DNA from 3 places in the Arthrobacter sp. Z4-13 genome. Region 1 is predicted to be linked to each of the others. Evidence: riboswitches for the same ligand, from Rfam matches in the RefSeq annotation. Region 1 holds a riboswitch; each other region holds the start of a gene.
What was found. Region 1 has a riboswitch for cyclic di-AMP ahead of M1E07_RS11715 (LysM peptidoglycan-binding domain-containing protein). Riboswitches for the same ligand answer to the same signal wherever they lie in the genome.
Positions count from the first base shown of each region.

Region 2: linked by a shared signal. The riboswitch ahead of M1E07_RS04685 (aggregation-promoting factor C-terminal-like domain-containing protein) and the one ahead of M1E07_RS11715 (LysM peptidoglycan-binding domain-containing protein) in region 1 are both predicted to bind cyclic di-AMP.
Region 3: linked by a shared signal. The riboswitch ahead of M1E07_RS05260 (C40 family peptidase) and the one ahead of M1E07_RS11715 (LysM peptidoglycan-binding domain-containing protein) in region 1 are both predicted to bind cyclic di-AMP.

Region 1 covers NZ_CP096459.1:2,159,526-2,166,612, reverse strand. Annotated here, with positions in the region: gene M1E07_RS11725 (APC family permease) at 1-1,391, shown strand, start outside; gene M1E07_RS11720 (protein adenylyltransferase SelO) at 1,388-2,863, shown strand; gene M1E07_RS11715 (LysM peptidoglycan-binding domain-containing protein) at 2,967-3,824, opposite strand; cyclic di-AMP (ydaO/yuaA leader) riboswitch at 3,828-3,998, opposite strand; gene M1E07_RS11710 (dienelactone hydrolase family protein) at 4,411-4,725, shown strand; gene M1E07_RS11705 (TraR/DksA family transcriptional regulator) at 4,820-5,176, shown strand; gene M1E07_RS11700 (DNA alkylation repair protein) at 5,173-5,742, shown strand; gene M1E07_RS11695 (DUF1810 domain-containing protein) at 5,726-6,169, shown strand; gene M1E07_RS11690 (glucose 1-dehydrogenase) at 6,241-7,087, opposite strand, start outside.
Region 2 covers NZ_CP096459.1:580,236-587,322, forward strand. Annotated here, with positions in the region: gene M1E07_RS04655 (glycosyltransferase family 4 protein) at 1-680, shown strand, start outside; gene M1E07_RS04660 (nucleoside deaminase) at 711-1,217, opposite strand; gene M1E07_RS04665 (phosphatase PAP2 family protein) at 1,278-2,129, shown strand; gene upp (uracil phosphoribosyltransferase) at 2,170-2,805, shown strand; gene M1E07_RS04675 (glyoxalase superfamily protein) at 2,851-3,225, shown strand; gene M1E07_RS04680 (HAD-IA family hydrolase) at 3,301-4,461, shown strand; gene M1E07_RS04685 (aggregation-promoting factor C-terminal-like domain-containing protein) at 4,490-5,227, opposite strand; cyclic di-AMP (ydaO/yuaA leader) riboswitch at 5,233-5,377, opposite strand; gene M1E07_RS04690 (sensor histidine kinase) at 5,520-7,016, opposite strand; gene M1E07_RS04695 (response regulator transcription factor) at 7,024-7,087, opposite strand, start outside.
Region 3 covers NZ_CP096459.1:714,425-721,511, forward strand. Annotated here, with positions in the region: gene M1E07_RS05235 (cold-shock protein) at 1-379, shown strand, start outside; gene M1E07_RS05240 (DUF3027 domain-containing protein) at 449-1,300, shown strand; gene serC (phosphoserine transaminase) at 1,433-2,563, opposite strand; gene M1E07_RS05250 (metal-dependent transcriptional regulator) at 2,841-3,536, shown strand; cyclic di-AMP (ydaO/yuaA leader) riboswitch at 3,677-3,895, shown strand; gene M1E07_RS05255 (M23 family metallopeptidase) at 3,906-4,727, shown strand; cyclic di-AMP (ydaO/yuaA leader) riboswitch at 4,856-5,036, shown strand; gene M1E07_RS05260 (C40 family peptidase) at 5,107-5,799, shown strand; gene M1E07_RS05265 (NlpC/P60 family protein) at 5,966-6,760, shown strand; gene M1E07_RS05270 (HNH endonuclease) at 7,019-7,087, shown strand, end outside.

The sequences.
Region 1 (7,087 bases):
CGGAACTTAAACGGGTCCTTGGCCCCAAACTCCTCCTGCTCTTCATTGTGGGTGACATCCTTGGCGCAGGCGTCTATGCAGTCACGGGGACCATGGCAGGAACTGTGGGCGGCATCGTGTGGCTGCCGTTCCTGCTGGCCTTCGTGGTAGCCACGCTGACCGCTTTTTCGTATCTGGAGCTGGTCACGCAGTATCCCCAGGCTGCCGGTGCCGCCCTCTATACGCACAAAGCGTTCGGGATCCATTTCGTCACCTTTCTGGTGGCCTTCGCGGTGGTCTGTTCAGGCATCACCAGCGCCTCCACCTCCGCCAACGTCCTGGCCCAAAACCTCTTCGGCGGGTTCGAGATCAACGGCTGGATGGGGCTTCCCGGACAGGGCGTCATCACCGCCGTGGCCATGGCATTTATGCTGCTCCTGGCAATCATCAACCTGCGCGGCGTGGGGGAGAGCGTCAAATTCAACGTGGTCCTCACGCTGGTGGAGATGGTTGCGCTGTGCATAGTGATCGGCGTCGGCTTCTTTGTGATGTCACAGGGCACGGGAAACCCCGGTGAAATCTTCGTCTTCAACGACTACCAGGACAAGGGACTGTTCCTTGCGGTCACGGCTGCCACCTCCATCGCGTTCTTCGCCATGGTGGGCTTCGAGGACTCGGTGAACATGGTGGAGGAAACCAGGAATCCGGAAAGAATCTTCCCGCGCACCATGCTGACCGGCCTGGGCATAGCCGTGCTCCTGTACATGCTGGTCGCCGTCTCAGTGGTCAGCGTGCTGACTCCCACGGAGCTCGAGAACATTCGGGAAGCCGAAGGCGCTGCCCTTCTTGAGGTGGTCCACAAAGGCTCACCCGACTTCCCGATTGACAGGATCTTCCCGTTCCTGGCGGTCTTTGCCGTGGCCAACACGGCGCTGATCAACATGCTGATGGCCAGCCGCCTTATTTACGGGATGGCGCGCCAGCACGTCCTGCCGCCCGCCCTCGGGAAAGTATTGCTGGTGCGCCGCACACCGTGGGCCGGCATCGTCTTCTCCACCGTCCTGGCACTGGGACTCATCCTCTACGTAACCAGCGATCCGGAAAGCAATATCGTGGCCAACCTCTCCGGAACCACAGCCTTCCTGCTCCTGTGCGTCTTCACGGTAGTGAACGTTGCCTGCGTTGTGCTTCGGCGCAAGCGGGACCCGAACCGCAAGGTGTTTTTCACCTCGCCGGGGCAGCTGCCGGTGGTGGCCGCCCTGCTGTGCGCCTTCCTTGCCGGCCCGTGGGTGGGCCGTAACGTCATTCAGTACCAGATTGCCGGCGGCCTGATGGCCATCGGTGTTGTGCTCTGGTTTGTCACATGGCTGATCAACCGGAAAACGAACCAAGGGGAAAGGGCTGATAAATGACAGCTGCTGCAGAATCAACGGTCACCTTTGACGGACGCTTTGCCAGGGAGCTGTCCGAGTTGGCTGTTCCCTGGCAGGCAGAGGAAGCCCCCGAGCCGAAACTGCTCGTTCTCAACGACGCGCTGGCAAGGGAGCTGGGACTCGATCCGGAATATCTTCGGTCCGCGGAGGGCGTCCGGCTCCTCCTCGGGAACCACGTCCCGGAGGGATCGACGCCGGTGGCCCAGGCCTACGCGGGCCACCAGTTCGGCGGCTACTCGCCCCTGCTGGGGGACGGCCGCGCCCTCCTTCTCGGCGAGGTGACCGGCCGGGACGGCCGGCTGCGGGACGTCCATTTGAAAGGCTCGGGCCGCACTCCGTTCGCCCGCGCCGGGGACGGCCGCGCCGTCGTCGGACCCATGCTGCGGGAATACCTCGTGAGTGAGGCGATGCACGCACTCGGCATCCCCTCAACGCGTTCCCTCGCGGTGGTGGCCACCGGCCGGCCGGTGCGCCGCGACACCATGCTCCCGGGCGCTGTACTGACAAGGGTGGCCAGCAGCCACCTGCGCGTCGGCAGTTTCCAGTACGCACGGGCCACGGAAAACACGGACCTGTTGCGCCGCCTGGCGGACCACGCGATCAGCCGGCACCACCCCGCAGCCGCCCAGGCCGAAAACCCCTACCTGGCGCTTTTTGAAGCCGTCGTGTCCGCGCAGGCAAAACTGGTGGCCCAGTGGATGCTGGTGGGATTCGTCCACGGCGTGATGAACTCGGACAACATGACCATCTCCGGCGAAACCATCGACTACGGGCCCTGCGCCTTTATGGATGCCTTCAACCCAGCCGCGGTCTACAGCTCGATCGACGTAGGCGGGCGCTACGCCTACGCCAACCAGCCGGTCATCGCCGAATGGAACCTTGCCCGCCTCGCTGAGGCGATGCTGCCGCTCTTCAATGAGGACCAGGAACAGGCCGTAGCACCCGCGGTGGAAGCACTTGGCATGTTCCGCCGGCAATACAGTGACGCCTGGTTCGCCGGCATGAAAACCAAACTCGGTTTGGTGGAAGCCCCCGAGGGGAGCGCCGAGGCTGCAGAAGCCTCAGAGCTGGTGGACGGGCTGGTGGCCCTGTTGAAGGACGGACCAGTTGACTACACCTCGTTCTTCCGGAACCTCTCCGAGGCGGCAAGGGGGGATGACCGGCCTGCCCGCGGAATGGTCCTTGACCTGGCTGCCTTCGACGCCTGGGTTGGGCGGTGGCGGGCCCTGCAGCCGGACGCGGACCTGATGGACAGGGCCAATCCTGCCTACATCCCCCGCAACCACCTGGTAGAAGAAGCGCTCGCGGCAGCAACGGAGGGAGACCTTGATCCCTTCATCCGGCTCCTCGACGTGGTCCGTGCCCCGTTCAATGAAAGGCCAGGGCTGGAACGCTACACCGAGGGAGCGCCGGAGGACTTCGGCAGCTACCAGACTTTCTGCGGCACTTGAGCACCCCAGGCGCCGGGACACCGGCTGCCAGGAGGGGCCAGACGCAAAACAGGGGCGGCAGCCGGGAACAATCCCGTCTGCCGCCCCTGTTGGGGTGGTGTGACTACGCTACGCGGACGAAGGAAGCGCCGCTGAGCCAGCTGATGGAGTGGACTTCGGTCTTGAAACCGTCCACGCCGCCGCTGACAACCTGGCCGTTGCCGGCGAAGACGCCCACGTGGCCGGCGGTGATGACCAGGTCACCGGGAGCCGGGGTGCCCACAGTGGTGCCGTACTGGTAGAACTGGCCCGGGGCGAGGTCGCCGACGCTCTTGCCCACGGCGCGGAGAGCCTTCTCAACCATGGCGGTGCAGTCCTGCTGGACGCCCAGCTGGCCGTAAGCGTTCGCCAGGATGGCTGCGCCGGTACCGGTGCCGGTGGCTGCGGGAGCTGCCGGGGCGGGTGCCGCCGGAGCAGGCGCCGTGGAGGCGTAGGACAGGTTCATGGTGGTGGTTGCGGGAGCGGCAGCTACCGCGGCCTGGGCCGGAGCAGCGGCAGCAGCGACAGGAGCTGCGGCAGCGGTGCCGGCACCCGGGATCTGGATCTGGTCGCCGGGGTAAATGACCGCGGAGATTGCCAGCCCATTGGCGGACAGCACATCATTCAGGGCTACTCCGTTGGATGCCGAGATGGCGCCCAGGGTATCGCCGGAAACAACCGTGTGCACGTTGCCTGCAGCTGCTGCGGGGGCAGCCACTGCGGCAGCCGGTGCTGCGTAAGCCTGGGTGTTAGTGGTATCGGTGGTGTCCGGACCGGTTACGCCTGCGTGGGCCGGGGCGCCCACACCGAAGGCAATGCCGGATGCTGCTGCAACGGCGAGCGCCGGGCGGCCAAGCGACTTGGCCGAGACAGCCAAGCCCTGGAGCGCGATTGAGCGGTCCGGAGTCGCGCGGTGACGGGCGGTAATGGAATTTTTTGACACGGTTGATCGCCTCTCCCATGCCTGCGGGGTGAGCTGTCGGGTTCGGGCTGGAGATACCCGGCCGGGAGCAATTCCGAAATGAACGAAGGTGCTATCGACTTAACCCCAAGGCCTCGTGTGAGGCCGGGAAACTTGGTTCCCCCGTCCCTGCCAGCTGAAAAGCGTTGGTTCCCGGTTCAGTGGCAGGGCTCGGCATACTGAGGGGAATGTCCCGTTTGGGAGGGACACCTGAAGACCCTAACCCGACTTCGGTGCCATTGTCACGTTTGGGTAACATACGAGGTGTTCCTATCGCCTTTAGCAAACGACTGGACTCTTCAATAGCACGCACCTGACCTCGGAAGATACTTTCCGGTCCGGAGAGTCGTGTTGTATTGGTCACAAAACAGTAAAGGAACTCAAAAGCGCAGCCGGAAGCTTGCCCGAAAGCACCGCGCGGAGGAGGATATGGCCAGCCCGAGGAGGCCCCGTGATCCAGCTTGGAAAGTACGAGAAGTACCTGATTGAGGGATTTTTTGACGACTAGCGCGCGGGTGCACTGAGCCAGCGAACCTTCACCCGACGCGTTGCGTTCATCACGGGCAGCATGCCGGCAACCGCGGCGGCGATGCTGCTGCTGGGCTGCGAAGGCGGGACTGCGAACCTGGACCGTGACGCTGTTCCCGGTGCCCTTACCCAGGCCGGCGCCCAGCGCCACGTCGCCGGCTTCAAGGCAGCGGGGGAGTATCTCCGGGGCCAGGACTTCGTTGACGGCGAGCGCATCGCCATGACCGGCTACTGCTTCGGCGGCGGTATCACTTGGCAGGCGGCCACGGAGCTGGACGGGTTGAAGGCCACGGCGGCGGCGTGCACCACGGCTGCATGGAACGACACGTTCGCGTGGTTCGGCCGGCACCTCTAAACCCCGCCGTTCCGGGAGCGTACAGCTCGCCCTGTGCCGCCTGGAACCACTCCATAAACAGGAACTGGTACTGGCCCCGCGCTAGGCTTTTGCCATGCCCGACTTTGAACGGTTCCGGATCCTGCTCGAGGAGGAGCGGGAGCGGAAGGTTGCCCTCCTTCCGGCCCTCCGCGCAGACATCGCCTCCGCAAACTCGGCGCGCCAGGACTCGAATGTGGATGACGAACATGACCCGGAAGGCTCCACTATCGCCTTCGAACTGTCCCAGGCCTCGGCCCTGCTGAAGCAGAGCAGCGCAGGACTCGACCAGGTGGACGCAGCCCTGGCCAGGATCGCTGAGGGAACCTACGGAACCTGCGTCGTCTGCGGGGAACCGATTGCGGAAGGCAGGCTGGAGGCACGGCCGTGGACCCCGTTCTGCATCGGGCATGCCTCGGCAGGCCGCCGATGAGCAGCGGCGCGGATCAGGTGGCGGCCGCCGCTGAATTCGTTGACCGAACGCTGCAGAATGAGGGCGCCTGGTACCGGGCGGACGACGTCGAGGGCCGGCTGGGCGGGCGCCTGGCCTCCTACGGTTCCTCCGTTGGCGCTGTCCGGGGAACCATCCGGGACGCCCTGCGGAAGTACAAGGACTTCGATCACGACGGCGTGATACAGCTCGCGTCCGCCCTGTGGGGCCAGCCCCGGCCCGGCTCCAAGGCGGTCTATGAACGCCGGCTTGCCGCCGTGGTCCTCCTGCAATCCAAAGTGTCACTCCTGCGCCATTCGGACCTGACCCGGATCGAGGGCTTCCTGCGGTCCGCCGGGACCCGGGAACTGACAGACCCCCTGCTGGCCGACGTCGTGGCGCCGTTCCTGGCACGGCTCGGCGGGCGCGACCGGCAACGCGCGAGTGTTGTCCTTGCCCGCTGGCGGACCGACCCGGACAACCAGCTGCGCAGCGCTGCCGACTACCTTGAGCAGCACTCCAGACCCCAAGCACCACCACAAGGAGACACCCATGAACGAACCCTATGACTTGGAACGATTCGTCGCCGCGCAGGACAACGGCGGGACATACGAGCAGGCGCTGGCAGAACTGCAGATGGGCAGCAAGTCCGGCCACTGGATGTGGTTCGTTTTCCCGCAGATCGCAGGCCTGGGCCAAAGTCCCACATCCCGCCGTTACGCCATCAGCTCCCTCGAAGAAGCCCGGGAGTACCTGGCGCACCAAATTCTGGGCCCGCGGCTGCTCGAGTGCGCCCTGGCACTGACGAACCATTCCGGCCGTCCCGCCGAGGAGATCCTCGGCAGTATCGACGCACGGAAGCTGCACTCATCGATGACATTGTTCCTGCGGGCAGACCCCGAGGAAACCGTCTTCAAAACCGTCCTGGCGCAGTTCTTCGACGGCGAGCCGGACCCCGCCACTGACGAACTGCTCGCGGGCCGGGACGAAGACTAGCGCCGACGGCGGTGCCTCATGCATCCTGCGCAGGGCACCGTCGCCGGGGTCAGCCTGTAAAGTCCGGCGCGCTACGGCGAGGGGCTGCCGCCGTTGACGTTCAGCGTTTCCCCTATGACGTAGCTTGACTCCGGTGATGCCAGGAAAACATACGCCGGGGCGAGTTCCGCCGGCTGGCCTGCGCGGCCCAGAGGGGTGGACTGGCCGAACTCCGGCAGTTGCTCCTTGGGCTGGCCGCTGCTGACCTGCAGCGGCGTCCAGATGGGCCCAGGCGCTACAGCGTTGACCCGGATGCCCTTCGGCGCGAGCTGCTGGGCCAGTCCCTTGGTGAAGTTGTTGATGCTCCCCTTGGTGGTGGCGTAATCCAGCAGGGTAGGGGACGGGTTGTACGCCTGGATGGATGTGGTGTTGATGATGGTGGATCCTGCCGGCATGTGCGGGAGGGCAGCCTTGGTCAGCCAGAACATCGCGTACACATTGGTCTTCAAAGTGTGGTCGAACTGTTCGTCGGTGATGGCGGTCAGTTCCTCCTGCGCCACCTGCTTTCCGGCATTGTTGACCAGAATGTCCACTCCGCCGAGCACGGCCACGGCGGTGTCCACCACCTCCCGGCAGACAATCGGGTCCTTCAGGTCGCCGGGGACCTTGACGGCCTTGCGGCCTGCCGCCTCGACCAGTCCGGCGATGCGCGCTGCGTCCTCTTCCTCCTCCGGCAGGTAGGACAGGACGACGTCGGCCCCCTCGCGGGCGAAGGCGATGGCGGTGGCCGCCCCGATCCCTGAGTCCGCGCCCGTGACGATTGCCTTCCTGCCCTCCAGCCGGCCGGTCCCGCGGTAGGTGTTCTCGCCGAGGTCCGCTTTCGGCTCCAGCTCCGCGTCCAGGCCCGGCTCGGGCTGGTGCTGTTCCCGGGGAGAAATT
Region 2 (7,087 bases), 1.6 Mb from region 1:
GGGCGGCCGAGGTCCTCGAAGCACGCCATGGCTTCCGGGGATTGCGCGTTGCACTTCCCGGAACCGACTCCGCGCCCCGCTCAGAGGGATCGGTCCCGCCGCACATCGTCACCGTGGCCGCGCTCCTGCCTAATAAGGAGCAGTTGCTGACCGTCGAAGCCCTGGCGAGGATCAAGGACATCCAGTGGACGGCGGCCCTGGTGGGATCCGATGAGGCCGATCCCGAGTACGCAGGCCTCGTGCGTGCAGCGGTCGCCGCGCACGGGCTGGAGCGCCGAGTGCGGGTAACCGGTGAGCTGCGAGGCCAGCTGCTCGAAGACGAATGGAACCGAGCAGACCTGAGCGTCCTGGTCTCCCAGGCTGAGGCCTTCGGCATGGTGGTCACGGAATCGCTCGCGCACGGCGTCCCGGCTGTTGTCCGCGCAGGAACGGGTGCTGTGGAAGCCCTCACCTTTGCCGCCCCGGCAGAGGGTGAAAACTTCCCCTTCCCCGGCACGGCTGTGCAATTTCCAGATAACGACGATCCGGAAAACCCCGGTGTGCTGGCCGAGGTCCTGCGGCGCTGGCTGCTGGACAGCGAAACCGGGGACACCTGGCGCGCCACGGCGCTGGACACAAGGGACCGGTTACCGGGCTGGGAGCGGACAGCGGCACAAGTGCTGGACATGCTTCCCGGCTGACCTGCAGGCCGGGGCGCAAGCACGCAGCCCCTACAACCGCGTGCGGTGTCCCACAAAGAAGTCACGCAGCAGCCCGCCGCATTCGTCCTCACGGACCCCCGCGTAAACCTCTACCCAGTGATTAAGCCGCCGCTCCCGCAACACGTCGAACACTGAGCCCGCAGCTCCGGCCTTCTCGTCCCAGGCCCCAAAAACCACCCGTGGTATCCGCGCCAGGACAATCGCGCCGGCGCACATGGCGCACGGCTCCAGCGTCACCACCAGCGTGCAGTCGGACAGCCGCCACCCGTCGCCGCTCCCGCCGTCGGCCACCTGCAGTTCGCGCAGCCGGGCCGCAGCCTCCCGAATGGCAACCACTTCGGCGTGGGCGGTAGGGTCTCCCAGCTCCTCCCGCTGGTTCCGTCCGGAACCCAGCACGACGCCGTCGGGCCCTATGACTACGGCGCCGATTGGCACATCCTCTGTCAGAAGGGCACGGCGCGCTTCCGCCAGGGCAAGGCCCATCCACACGTCATGTTTATTTTCAGCGGAGACCATGGCTCAATGATAGTTTCGGAGGATACCCAGAGCCCGTGACGAATACCGCCGGGAGGCACCATGAGCAGAGTCCGTGACCGTATGGACAAGTGGATCAAGCCTTATGCCGCCCTGTGGCTAACCATGATCATCGGCGGCGCGCTGGTGCTCACCATGGCCCTGCTGGGAGCCGAGGTTTACTCGGACGTGGTGGACGAGGAAGGGCTGGCGAACCTCGATATTCCTGTTCTGGAATATTCCCAATCCTTGCGGACCCCCGACGCCAATTCTTTCGCCACCGCCTTCACCAACGTAGGCGGCGGAATCGGCATGCCCATCGTCGCGACTATTCTCACGGCCTGGCTGACCTTCCTGAGCCGGACCTGGCGTCCCATCGTCCTGGTGGGCGGTGCAGCCCTTGTTTCCACCACGGCCACCACGATGGGCAAGCGCCTGGTTGGCAGGACCCGTCCGGACCATGCTGAGGCAGTGCCGCCCTTCGAGTCCTCACCGTCCTTTCCCAGCGGCCATACCCTCAACACAACCGTGGTGATCGGCGTCCTGGTGTACATCATGTGCCTCCAGTTCCAGATGCTCTGGGCCAGGATCACCGCAATCACTGCCGGCGTTATCTTCATCATTGCCATGGGCCTCAGCCGGGTATTCCTTGGGCACCACTGGATGACGGACGTCATGGCCGGCTGGCTCCTGGGGCTGGCCTGGGTATGCATGGTGATCCTTGCCCACCGGCTCTTCCACCTGATGCGGAAGCGGGAGCACGCCGGCCCGGCACCCACATTCGAGCATCCGGTCCTCCGCGAGGACCACAGCGGGGACCCGCTTCCGGGCAGTCCCGGCACCTCCGAAACGAACGACGGCGACACCTTACGGGGGAGCGACGGCGGCTCCTCGCGGACGGGCGCGGGAGGCTGACGGCAGAGGGGCACCAGCAGCCGGGTGATAGTTTTGACCCATGCGCACTCTCGTTGTGGACCACCCGCTGGTCGCCCATAAGCTCACGGTCCTGCGGGACAAGAACACCCCGTCCCCGGTCTTCCGGCAACTGACGGAAGAGCTGGTGACACTCCTTGCGTACGAGGCCACCCGCGAGGTCCGCACCGAGCCCGTCACCATCGAAACACCGGTCAGCACCACAGTGGGCACCGCGTTCACCAAGCCCACTCCGCTGGTGGTCCCCATCCTGCGCGCCGGGCTGGGCATGCTTGAGGGCATGACCAAACTCGTTCCCACCGCAGAGGTCGGCTTCCTGGGCATGGCCCGGGACGAGGAAACCCTGGACATCATCACCTACGCCGAGCGTCTCCCCGAGAACCTCACGGACCGGCAGATCTTCGTCCTGGACCCCATGCTCGCAACCGGCGGCACCCTGCGCGAAGCCATCAAATTCCTCTTTAAGCGCGGAGCTTCGGACGTGACGTGCATCTGCCTCCTGGCCGCCCCGGAAGGCCTGGCCAAACTCGAGGAAGAACTTGCGGACGCCAACGTGACCATCGTCCTGGCCTCGATCGACGAAAAGCTCAACGAGAAGTCGTACATCGTGCCCGGACTCGGGGACGCGGGCGACCGCCTTTACGGCATCGCAGGGTAGTCCTCAAGCCTTTTTCATTCACCGTCCCGCCGCTAGCCTGTGCGGATGGACTGGAAACTCGAACTTGTGTACGTCCCTGTAAGCGACGTGGACCGCGCCAAGGACTTCTACGTCAACAAGGTGGGGTTCAATGCCGACTTTGATGAGCGGCCAACGGACTCCATCCGCTTTGTCCAGCTGACGCCTCCGGGCTCGGCCTGCTCGATTTGCATTGGGGACGGGCTTACTGACGCACCTCCCGGTACCGGCTCCAACCTCCAGCTGGTGGTCAACGACATCCAGGCCGCCCACCAGCACCTGAAAGGCAACGGGGTAGACGTCAGCGACGTGGACGTGCAGGACTGGGGCCACTTCGTGTACTTTGCCGATCCCGACGGCAACAGGTGGGCAGTCCAGTACATCCCGGGCCGCAACGCCTGACATACCGTAAACCAACTGGCCATTGGCACCCGTCGTGACATTCCTGCCCGCGGCGCCTAAAGCACAATGGGGACCGTGAACGTCTCAACACCCGCTGCTGCCCGCACCCTGACCTGCCGTGCCGTCCTGTTCGACATGGACGGCACCCTGGTGGACTCCACCGCAGTGGTGGAACAGGTGTGGGGTGAATTCGCGTCGCGCTACGGGCTGGACATCGAGGAAATACTCCGAACGTCACACGGCGTCCAAGCAGGCGATACCGTCAGGCGTTTCGCTCCGCCGGGGGCGGACGTGCCGGGGCTGACAGCGGAACTCGGTGCCATGGAACGCGTCCGGACCGAGGGCATCCTGCCCCTTCCCGGAGCGGCGCGGCTGCTGGCAGCCCTGCCCGCAGACGCCGTCGCACTGGTGACGTCCGCGGATCGGGTCCTTGCTGACATCCGGATGGCTGCAGCGGGGCTGGCCATGCCGGGCACCGTCGTGACAGCCGAGCTGGTGAGCCGGGGCAAGCCGGACCCCGAGGGATACCTGAAGGCCGCTGCAGGTCTTGGCGTGGATCCTTCGGTTGCAGTGGTGTTTGAAGACGCTCCCGCCGGCATCGCAGCCGGCGTGGCGGCCGGCCTCCCAACCGTAGCCGTGGGGGCCGAACACCGGACCGCTGCCGGCGGGGGGTATGGCACATTCCTGACTACAGTGCCGTCGTCGCCCAAGTGGACAAGGACGAGGCGGGCCGGACGGTCATTTCTTTCCGGCTTTGAGGTCCGCCACCACTTTGGCAATCCGTCGCGACCGCGTCTCCGGAGTTTTGGCTTCGCCCAGCGGCTCTACGTACCGCCGCTGGGCGCTGTAGCTCAAGGTTGCGTAGAACTCCTGCGCCGCCGGTTCCGCAGCCATGGCAGCCGCAAGGTCTTCAGGAACCTCAACGATCCGGGGCTGCGTGTCCAGTTCCAGGTCAACGTCAACGGTGTCTCCCGCTGCGACACCAACGAAATCCCGGTTGGCTGCGCTCAGCGAAATGAGGTTTTGCCCGCCCATCACAGCAATGCTGCTCCGATAGCTTTTGCCGTTGATGGTCACCACCACAGGCGGCCGCTTGCCGGCTCCCAGCTCCTTAACAACCTGCTCCGGCACTTCGATGCCGGTTTTATTGCCGCTGCCCTGGACGGTGGTAGTGAACTTCATGGATCACAGTATGCCCTTACGGCCCGCCCCCTCTTTGGAAGGGACGGGCCGTAAGGCTTGAGTGTTTTGGTATCCGGTGGGTTTAGTACCAGTTGTTCGACAGGTGGAAGTTCAGCGCGCCACACGGGGACTGGTAGCGCTCCTGGATGTAGTTCAGGCCCCAGTTGATCTGGGTGCGGTAGTTGGTGCGGTAGTCCGCACCCGCGCTGGCCATCTTCTCAGCCGGCAGGGACTGGACGATGCCGTAGGCGCCGCTGCTCGGGTTGGTGGCCGTGGTGGTCCAGTCCGACTCCTTGGTCCACAGGGTCTTCAGGCACTGCATCTGGTCAGGAGCCCATCCGTACTTCGCCAGCTGGCCGGCGGCGTAAGCCTGGGCGCCGGCGGGATCATTGACCGCGACGACGGGCGCAGGCTTAGGAGCGGGCTTAGGGGCCGGAGCAGGCGCAGGCTTAGGCGCAGGTGCCGGTGCGGGCTTAGGGGCCGGAGCGGGTGCCGGCGCGCGCTTAGGGGCCGGTGCGGGCTCGGCAGCCTGCGGGGCTACAGCTATCTCCGGCGCGGCGGGCTCAGGCGCAGGCTTCGCCGTGATCTCGCTCTTCTCGATGCTGAGGTTGGACTGCGCCTCGGCGGCCTGCGTCTCGGTGGCTGCTACGCGGATGCTGGATTCGGTCGCCTGTCCCGCGGCTCCCACTCCAATGAGGAGTGCGCATGACGCGGCCACCACAGCGGCGCGCTTGCCGAGGGAAGGGATTTTGCCGGTTTCCGGTGCGGCCTGCGGTGCAGACTCGTTTTTCGGGCGTGGCTGTGCCAGGAATTTGAACATGATGAATCGCCTCTCACACCTGCGGAGTTAGCTGTCGGGTTCGGATGAGGGCATCCGGCCAGACGGAAAGATCACGTGCTGGCTTAACCCCAAGGGCAATCAGTGCCCGGGACGGTGGGTCCCCCGCCTCTGCCTTGGTTCAAGAGAAATCCGGGAAGTGGCAGAGCTTGGCGTCATCCGGATATACGACCCGAACGGGAACCGTACCTAAACGACGGTACAGGAATTCGAAGCTCAAGTCACATTTTGGTAACAGAGATCACGGTGGCGGCGCGTCGCCTTGTCGCTACGGTCACCGGGTCGGTAGCCGCAAGGCGAATTCGGTGCGCCCCGGCCGTGATGTCACCGTTACCCTTCCTCCGTGGGCCTCGACGATGGACTCCACGATGGACAACCCAAGTCCGCTCGTCCCTTCAGCCGCTGAAGCCCCGGACTGGCCTCCCGCGCCCTTACGCGCCGCATCTGCGCGGGCGAAACGTGAAAAGACATGGTCCACGAACCCTGCAGGGATCCCGCCGCCGTCGTCCGTTACCGTTACCAGCGCAGCACCCTCCACTGTCCTGGCCACTCCCGTAACAACCGTGGTTCCTTCCGGGGTGTGTTTGCGTGCGTTCGACAACAGATTCATCAGCACCTGGCGCAGCTGGGAGGGGTCACCGTTGACCACAACAGGCTCGTCCGGAAGCTGCAGCCGCCAGTTGTGGCCGGGTGCCATCACCTTTTCGTCACTGACGCTTTCGACCACCAGCTGCGTGAGGTCCACCTCGCTGAGCTTCAGCGGCTGGCCTTCATCGAGCCGGGCCAGCAGCAGCAGGTCTTCAACCAAGGCGGTCATCCGCTCCGACTGGCTCTGCACACGGGCCAGCGACTTTGCGCCGTCGGGGGTGAAATCCTCGGTCATCCTCATCAGTTCGGTGTAGCCGCGGATGGCGGTCAGGGGAGTACGGAGCTCGTGGGAGGCGTCGGCCACAAACTGCCGCACCTTCGTTTCGATCTTCTGCCGCGCCTGCAGCGCATTTGCCACGTTTTCCAGCATGAGGTTGAGCGCGTGCCCCACGCTGCCTACTTCCGTTCCCGGATTGGAGTTCGACGGCGGGACACGCTCCGCGAGTGCCACCTCGCCGGCATCGAGCGGCAACTTCGAGACCCGCGTCGCAACCTCGGACAATTGTTCGAGGGGCTTCATGGTGCGGCGGATGAGTACGGTGCCCACCAGCCCGATCAGCAGCAGACCGCCCAAGGAGACGAAAACAAACGTCCACACCAGGGAAGTGAGCGTGCTTTGCTTGCCGGCGAGGGGGAGTCCGGTCACCAGGACATCACTGAAGTTGGTTTGCACCGCTATCAGCCGGTAATCACCAAATGACAGGGTGCGGTCCACTGGCTGCGCATCCGTCACCAGTGCCAGCAGGGCCTGCTTGTCTTCACTGGAAAGCGCAGAGCGTGTGGTGTCCGAGGTGAGGTATCCGCCGCCGGTGACTTGGCCATTCAGGATGCGGGCGTTCATGGTTCCCACGCTTTGGCCGCGGGCGTCAAGCGGGTCGCGTCCGTTGAATCCCCCGCCCGGAGGTCGGCCCGGATTGTTGGAGCGCTCCGCCGCCTGGCTCAGTTGTTCGTCCAGCTGGCGGGTGAGGAATGCATTCATGGAGGCATAGCTGGCAACGCCCACTGCACCGCAAATCGCGATCAGCAGGGCCATGGCCAGAAGGACGAGACGGGTGCGCAAGTGCCAGGTGCCGGGCCTGAGCCAGCTCCGGCGGTGCGGTCCGGTTGCCCGGGGTGACGCCATGGTTCGCCTACTCCGCAGGCTTGATGACGTACCCGGCACCGCGCACGGTGTGGATCATTGGCGGATGCACG
Region 3 (7,087 bases), 1.4 Mb from region 1:
TACCGGCAAGGTCAAGTGGTATGACAAGGAAAAAGGCTTTGGATTCCTCGCGGGCGAAGACGGCCAGGAAGTTTTCCTGCCCAAATCGTCGCTGCCCGAGGGCGTAACAGAGCTGAAGGCCGGCACCCGCGTTGAATTTGGTGTGGCCGACGGCCGCAAGGGTGCCCAGGCCCTGGGCCTGCGCGTGCTCGACAAAACGCCGTCCATCGCCAAGGCAAAGCGGCCCAGCGCCAAGGACCTCGCACCGCTGGTCCAGGACCTCGTGACTGTCCTTGACAACCTGTCCGGCACCCTTTCCAAAGGCAAATACCCGGAAGGCAATAAGGGTAAGGCAATCGCCGCCGCCCTGCGCAAGGTTGCCGACGAGCTGGACGTTTAGGCCCTCATGAATCCGGAAGCTGATCAGCAGGACCCGGAGTCAACGACCCCGGCTGCAGAGGACATGGAGTTGACTACCCCGAAGTCCCTGGGCTCTGTGTCATTAGACCCGGCGTCGTTGGGTTCGGAGTCACTGGACATTGAATTGGTGGACCCGGTGTCACTGGAGATCGAGTTGGTGGACCCCGTGTCAGTGGACCCGGCGTCGGTGGACCTGGCGGCGCTGCAGGCAGGTGCCGCAGCGGCCAGTGGTGCCACTGCGGGTCCTTCGCCTGCCGGCCCGACCGCAGCGGCGGCCAAAACGGCCAAGCGCCGCGCCGGGGTGCCTGTTTGGCGGACCGGCAAGCCTGACGCTTTCCTTGCCGCTTCCGTGGACACGGCCCGGACCGCCCTTGAGGGCATTACGGCGGCCTCGGACATTGGGCAGCACCTGGCAGCGAAGAGCGAAGGCGACCGCCTGGTAACCCACCTCTTCGACTGCAGGCTGCCCGGCTACGCCGGCTGGCAGTGGTTCGCCGTGCTGACCCGAAATTCGCGGTCCAAGGTGGTCACGGTCAACGAGCTCGGCCTCTTGCCGTCCGAGGATTCGATCCTCGCACCGGAATGGGTCCCGTGGGCGGAACGTGTCCGGCCCGAGGATGAGCAGGAACAGGAGTCCGGCGAACACGAGGCCCGTGAGCCGGAAGCAGGCGCGCATGAAGCCGCTGCGCTCCGAGATCGGGCGCCGGAAGCCGGTGCAGACCAGGCCGACGCACCCGTTGCTGCCGCCACTGAGCCTGCCGACGGCGTTGCTGCGTCCCTGGACGCCGCAGGCCTGGACGGTGAGACGCATGAGGGTGGAACGCAGCAGGGTGAAGCCCGGGATGCTGAAGCCGGGGAGTCACCGGAACAGCGCTTCACGCACGACGCCGGGACAGACTAAGGCACAGAGCCGCGCAATGCACGGGAACTGAGCTACGACGCAAAAACGGCGCCGACCGGGCAGAACCCGGGCGGCGCCGTCGTACGTTAATGCTGGAGCGCTACGCCAGCCGGGCTAAGGGCGCCCTTGCGATTACTTGCGCAGCTCGCCCACCACATAATCGATGCTGGCCAGAAGGGCGGAAACGTCGGCCGGCTCGATGGCCACAAATGTAGCGATGCGCAGCTGGTTGCGGCCGAGCTTGCGGTACGGCTCGGTGTCCACGATCCCATTGGCTCGCAGGACCTTTGCGACCACTGCGGCATCCACGGAGTCATCGAAGTCGATGGTTGCGATGACGTTTGAACGCTCGTCCGGGTTGGTGACGAAGGGGGTCGCAAATTCCGAAGCCTCGGCCCAGCTGTAGACGCGGCCGGCGGAGTCTGCTGTGCGTGCGGAAGCGAAGTCCAGGCCGCCGTTGGAGTTCAACCACTGCACCTGGGCGTCCATCGTTACGAGGGTGGACAGCGACGGGGTGTTGTAGGTCTGGTTCAGGCGTGAGTTGTCGATGGCCGTCTGCAGGTCCAGGAAATCCGGGATCCAGCGGTCGCTGGATTTGATCCGCGCTGCACGTTCCAGGGCGGCGGGGGAGAACAGGCCAAGCCAGAGGCCGCCGTCGGAGGCGAAGTTTTTCTGCGGGGCGAAGTAGTAGACATCGCTTTGCGCAACGTCCACATCCAGTCCGCCGGCGGCAGATGTGGCGTCAACGAGCACCAGCGCGCCCTCGTCTGCCCCGGCAACACGCTGCACGGGGGCTACGACGCCGGTGCTGGTCTCGTTCTGCGGCCAGGCGTAGACGTCCACGCCTGCCTCGGCCTGGGCCGAGGGGCGGGTCCCGGGTTCAGACTTGATGATGGAAGAGGCATCCAGGAAGGGCGCCTTGTTGGTGGCTGCGGCGAATTTCGAGCCGAACTCGCCGAAGGAAAGGTGCTGGGCCTTGTTTTCCACCAGGCCGAAGCTGGCAATGTCCCAGAACGCCGTGGAGCCGCCGACGCCGAGTACAACTTCGTACCCTTCGGGCGCGCGGAAGAACTGGCTGAGGCCCTCGCGGACGGAACCGACGAGGTTCTTGACCGGGGCCTGCCGGTGGGACGTACCCAGGATGTTCTTCGACGCGGCGGACAACGCATCAAATTGCTCCGGCCTGACCTTGGAAGGTCCAGCGCCGAACCGTCCGTCCTTGGGCTGCAGGTCGGCGGGAATAGTGATGCTGGTTTCGCTCACAGGTGCTCCAATTTCGGCATGGACACGGCTTTGGTCCGGACGGGTGTTGGTGGCCGGCAGCCGGTGATGGCTGCAACCAGGGCCTCCCTCATTCTGCCCTGTTGGTATGTATCGCCGGGAACCGGAACCGTCATAGTCCAGCCAATGAGACGGTACTGCCGCCAGCGGCAACTATTCGGACAAAGTCAAAATAGGCTAAGCTCTTCCACGGACTACGTCGCAGTGAAGGCGATACGGTGGGACAACGCAAGGTACTGCGCTCGAGGAGCTGAGCTGGATGACGGATCTGATCGATACTACGGAGATGTACCTTCGGACCATTCTGGAGCTCGAGGAAGAGAACATTGTTGCCCTTCGTGCCCGTATCGCCGAGCGGCTGCGCCACTCCGGGCCCACTGTCTCCCAGACCATCGGCCGAATGGAGCGGGACGGTCTGGTGGTTGTGTCCGGCGACCGCCATCTGGAGCTCACCGAGACGGGCCGGAAGCGCGCCACTGAAGTGATGCGCAAGCACCGCTTGGCGGAACGGCTCCTGGCTGACGTGATCGGACTGGACTGGGCCTACGTCCATGACGAGGCCTGCCGCTGGGAGCATGTGATGAGCGAGCGGGTGGAACGGCGCATTTACGAGATGTTGAACCACCCCACCGAGTCTCCCTACGGGAACCCGATCCCCGGCCTGGCGGCCCTGGGCGGCGTGCCGTCCCCTGGCTTTGCTGATGGAGCCATCAGCCTCCTCGAGGCGATGAAGTCCTACGGGCCCGCCTCGGCTGTGACTATCAGCAGGTTGGCCGAACCTATCCAGGTGGAGCCCGAACTGCTTTCACAGCTCGATGAGGGCGGCATCCGCCCGGGCGCTGCTGTGTCGCTGGAACGGGTGGGTGACTACATATCCGTCCGCGTTCCGGGCATAGAAGGGGCGCTTGAGTTGCCACCAGAGGTGGCCGCGCACGTCTTTGTAGCCGTCCGCTAGGGAACCACCCGGGCGTTTCCCTACCCCATGTGAGGTGGGTTACGCAAAGATAACGGAATTGTTACTTTGCACCATGAGCCTCTATAGTTAAAACGAAGTTGATATTTAAGCGTTACCTGATCTGGAGCCGAGCTCTGCCAGCAGATCAGGAGCACGAGTCGTAACTGGCAGAGGCGGGGGAACCACAAGCGGCAGCCGGGGGACTGCCTTGGGGTGAAGTCCGTCAGCAGCAAGCCTCTTCCAGTGAAGGATTCCTCCGGGGATATCTCTGTGCCGAAGCTTGCTAACGGCGGACCGGGTCTATGAACTCTCTGACCCGAATCCGACAGCTAACTTCGCAGGCTACCCAGAGAGGAACCCTTCTTGACCATGCAGAATTCCAGGGGACGCCGCCGCGCGGCGGTCCCTGCTTCGACACCGCGCGTTGTCGAAGTCATCACCTCGGAACGCCCCCGCGATCCGCAACGTGATGCGCGCCGGCGTCGGGGTCCCTTCCATCAGATCACTGAGTTCGCTGCTGCCAGCGGAATCGGCCAAAAGGCCGGCGCCGCACTGGCCGCGGCCGGGCTGGTTCTCACCGTGACCGTTCCGGCCACCAGTCCCGTGATGGCAACGGACGGCTCGGGAGCTGCTTCTGTTGCTGCGTCCGCTGTTGCCCCACAGCCGCAGGTTTCCGCGAAGGCCGAAGCCCAGATCGATTTCAGCCGCTCTGCTGTAGTCACCAAGGCGGACCCGGACGGAAAGCTGAAACAGCTGCTGAGTGCCCAGTCTGCCGGTGCCATAACCCGCGCTGCTTCCGCCGGAAGCCTCGGAGCCCCGCTCGCTGCGTTGAGCACTGCTTCGCCTTTCGGCTACCGCGTCAGCCCGATTACGGGCGGCTCCGGCGACTTCCACCGCGGGCAGGATTACGTAGCCCAATGCGGCACCTCGGTTTTGGCCGCGGCCACCGGAACCGTTACCTTCGTCGGCTGGCACCAGTACGGCGGCGGCAACCGCGTTGTGGTGGATCACGGCAACGGCCTGGAAACCACCTATAACCACCTGTCGTCCTTCAGCGTCAAGGAGGGGCAAACGGTTTCCCGCGGGGACGTTGTGGCCCTCAGCGGGACCACGGGAGCCTCCACGGGCTGCCATCTTCACTTCGAGGTCCAGGTCAACGGTGAAGTTGTTGACCCGACCGGCTGGCTCTAGTCAAATGACCGTGGACTCTCAAATGATGTTGACCTGCCGTGACCTGAATGTGACATTTACGCAAAACTGCTGTACCGTCTAACTCGCGTCAACTTTTCCGAAGTTGACGCTCTTGTGCGGATTGCCTAACTCTGCCACCGCTCAAGGTCCGTTCGCATTTCATCGTCTGGCAGGGGCGGGGGAACCAATTTTGGCCTTCAGCTTTGAAGGCCTTGGGGTTAAGTCGCAAAGCTTTCCACGGAAGCCGCGCGGCCGGGTGACTCCCATCCGAATCCGACAGCTCACCTCGCAGGCATTGGGAGAGGCTACCTTCGTGTCTTCACGCCATAATTCTGCGCGCCACCGTGCGCAAACGGTTCGTACCAACCCCCTGGACACCATGTCCAGGGCTGTTAGTGCCAATGCCGGGACAGTAGGTCGCCAGGCTGCAGTTATCGCAGCTGCGTCCGGACTCATCCTGACCATGGGCCTGCCGGCCAATGCAGCGGACACCACCGCTGGTGTTTCCGCTTCGACCGAATCCGGGTCCGCGCAGGCGGCCCTCGCCGTCACCGCGGCACCCACGGCTACCGTTTCCTTCGAGCGCCCGGTGGTCAAGACCATCGCCGCTCCCGTGCTGGAGCCGGTGACTGTCCAGTCAACCTCTGATGATGAAGACGACGACGCGGATGCGGCCACCGCTCCCACGGCCACCACTGCTTCCGAAGCAGCAGAGAAGGTCGTAGCGACCGCATCCTCCGCTGCTACCTCCGGAATTGCGGCCATCGCCTACACCGGCATCGGCAGCCCGTACGTCTGGGGCGGCACCACCCCCAATGGCTGGGACTGCTCAGGCTTCACCCAGTGGGTTTACGCCCAGGCCGGCATCAGCATCCCCCGCGTCAACGCCTGGACGGCAATGAAGCCCACCTCCACGCCGCAGCCCGGTGACCTGGTTATGCAGAACGGCGGCGCGCACGTTGGTATCTACGTCGGCAACGGCATGATGATCAGCGCCCTGAACCCCTCCCAGGGAACGCTGCTGCACGCGGCCGCTGCTACCGGCTCCTCCGCGTTCTACACCATGAACTAGTTCTTCGACCTTACGGTCCAAGGGCTTTTTCTTTGCCCAAACACGCTTTTCGCTAAATCACCACATCCCCCGTTCGGGGCGTGCCGGCGTACCCCCAAGATGCCGGCGCGTCCAGTCCCCTTTGGCTGCCTACACGCGGTTTGAAGGAAAACGAAAGAGAGAACTGATGACTACTCGTGCAACCGCACGGCACCGCGCCGAGGTCACCAAAACCAACTCGCTCGCCATCATTGCCAAGGCTGTCGGCGACAACGCCGGCGGCGTAGGACGCCAGGCAGCTGTTATCGCAGCCGCCTCCGGCCTGGTCCTGACCAGCGGCCTCGCAGCCAACGCCGCCGATGCCAACGTTCAGCGTGACTCCGCTCCGGCTTCCACCCTGGAAGTTGAATCAACGGTTGAGGCTCCGATCTCCGCTGCTTCCACCATTGCCATTTCCTTCGAGAAGCCTGCTGTGACCACCACGCCGGCTCCCGTTGTTGAGGCGCCCGAACCCGAGCCCGAGGTTGAGGTCCAGGAAGCTGCTCCGGCTCCGGCTCCTGCTCCCGCCGCTCCCGCCGCAGGGACAGCCGCTGTCGCCAAGGTGACCGCCACAGCTCCGGCCGCTGCAGCCCCCGCCGCTCCTGCCTCGGCAAGCGGCAAGGGTGCAGCCATCCTGTCCGCCGCCTACGCCCAGCTCGGCGTTACGCAGGACTGCACCATGCTGGTGACCAACTCCCTGGCTGCCGTTGGCATCAACTTCCATGACTGGCCGGCAGGCTACCTGTCCCTGGGCCGCACGGTGAGCGCTGCCGAGGCTCAGCCGGGCGACCTCATCTACTACGCCGACGGCGGAGCCGGCATGGCGCACATTGCCGTCTATGCCGGAAACGGCCAGGCGGTGCATGGCGGCTACAACGGCAACCAGACCGTTGTCTTCAGTGCCAACGTCGGCTCCGGCCCGGTGTTCATCCGCGTCGACTGACACCCGCAGCCGCGGTTTGCGCTGCTGATCAAGACACTCACAGGACCCCTGCCCTACGCGGCAGGGGTCCTGTCTGTTAACCCCCGGCAGGGGCGGGCACTCCACCGAGTTTCGGCCGGACACGGCAACCCCGGCAACTGTTATTAGCTGATAGTGCACTTCTTTGTTTACTCTTGTGGTGTCGATCCATAGCCCGGACATGCCGAGGGCAGCCGGCCCTCGTGCCCCTGACGGGTGCGGCCGTGAAGAGGTACGTGCATGCGCACTCTCGTTCTGAATGCTGGATATGAACCGCTGGCGGTTATTACCTTCCGCCGGGCGCTGGTG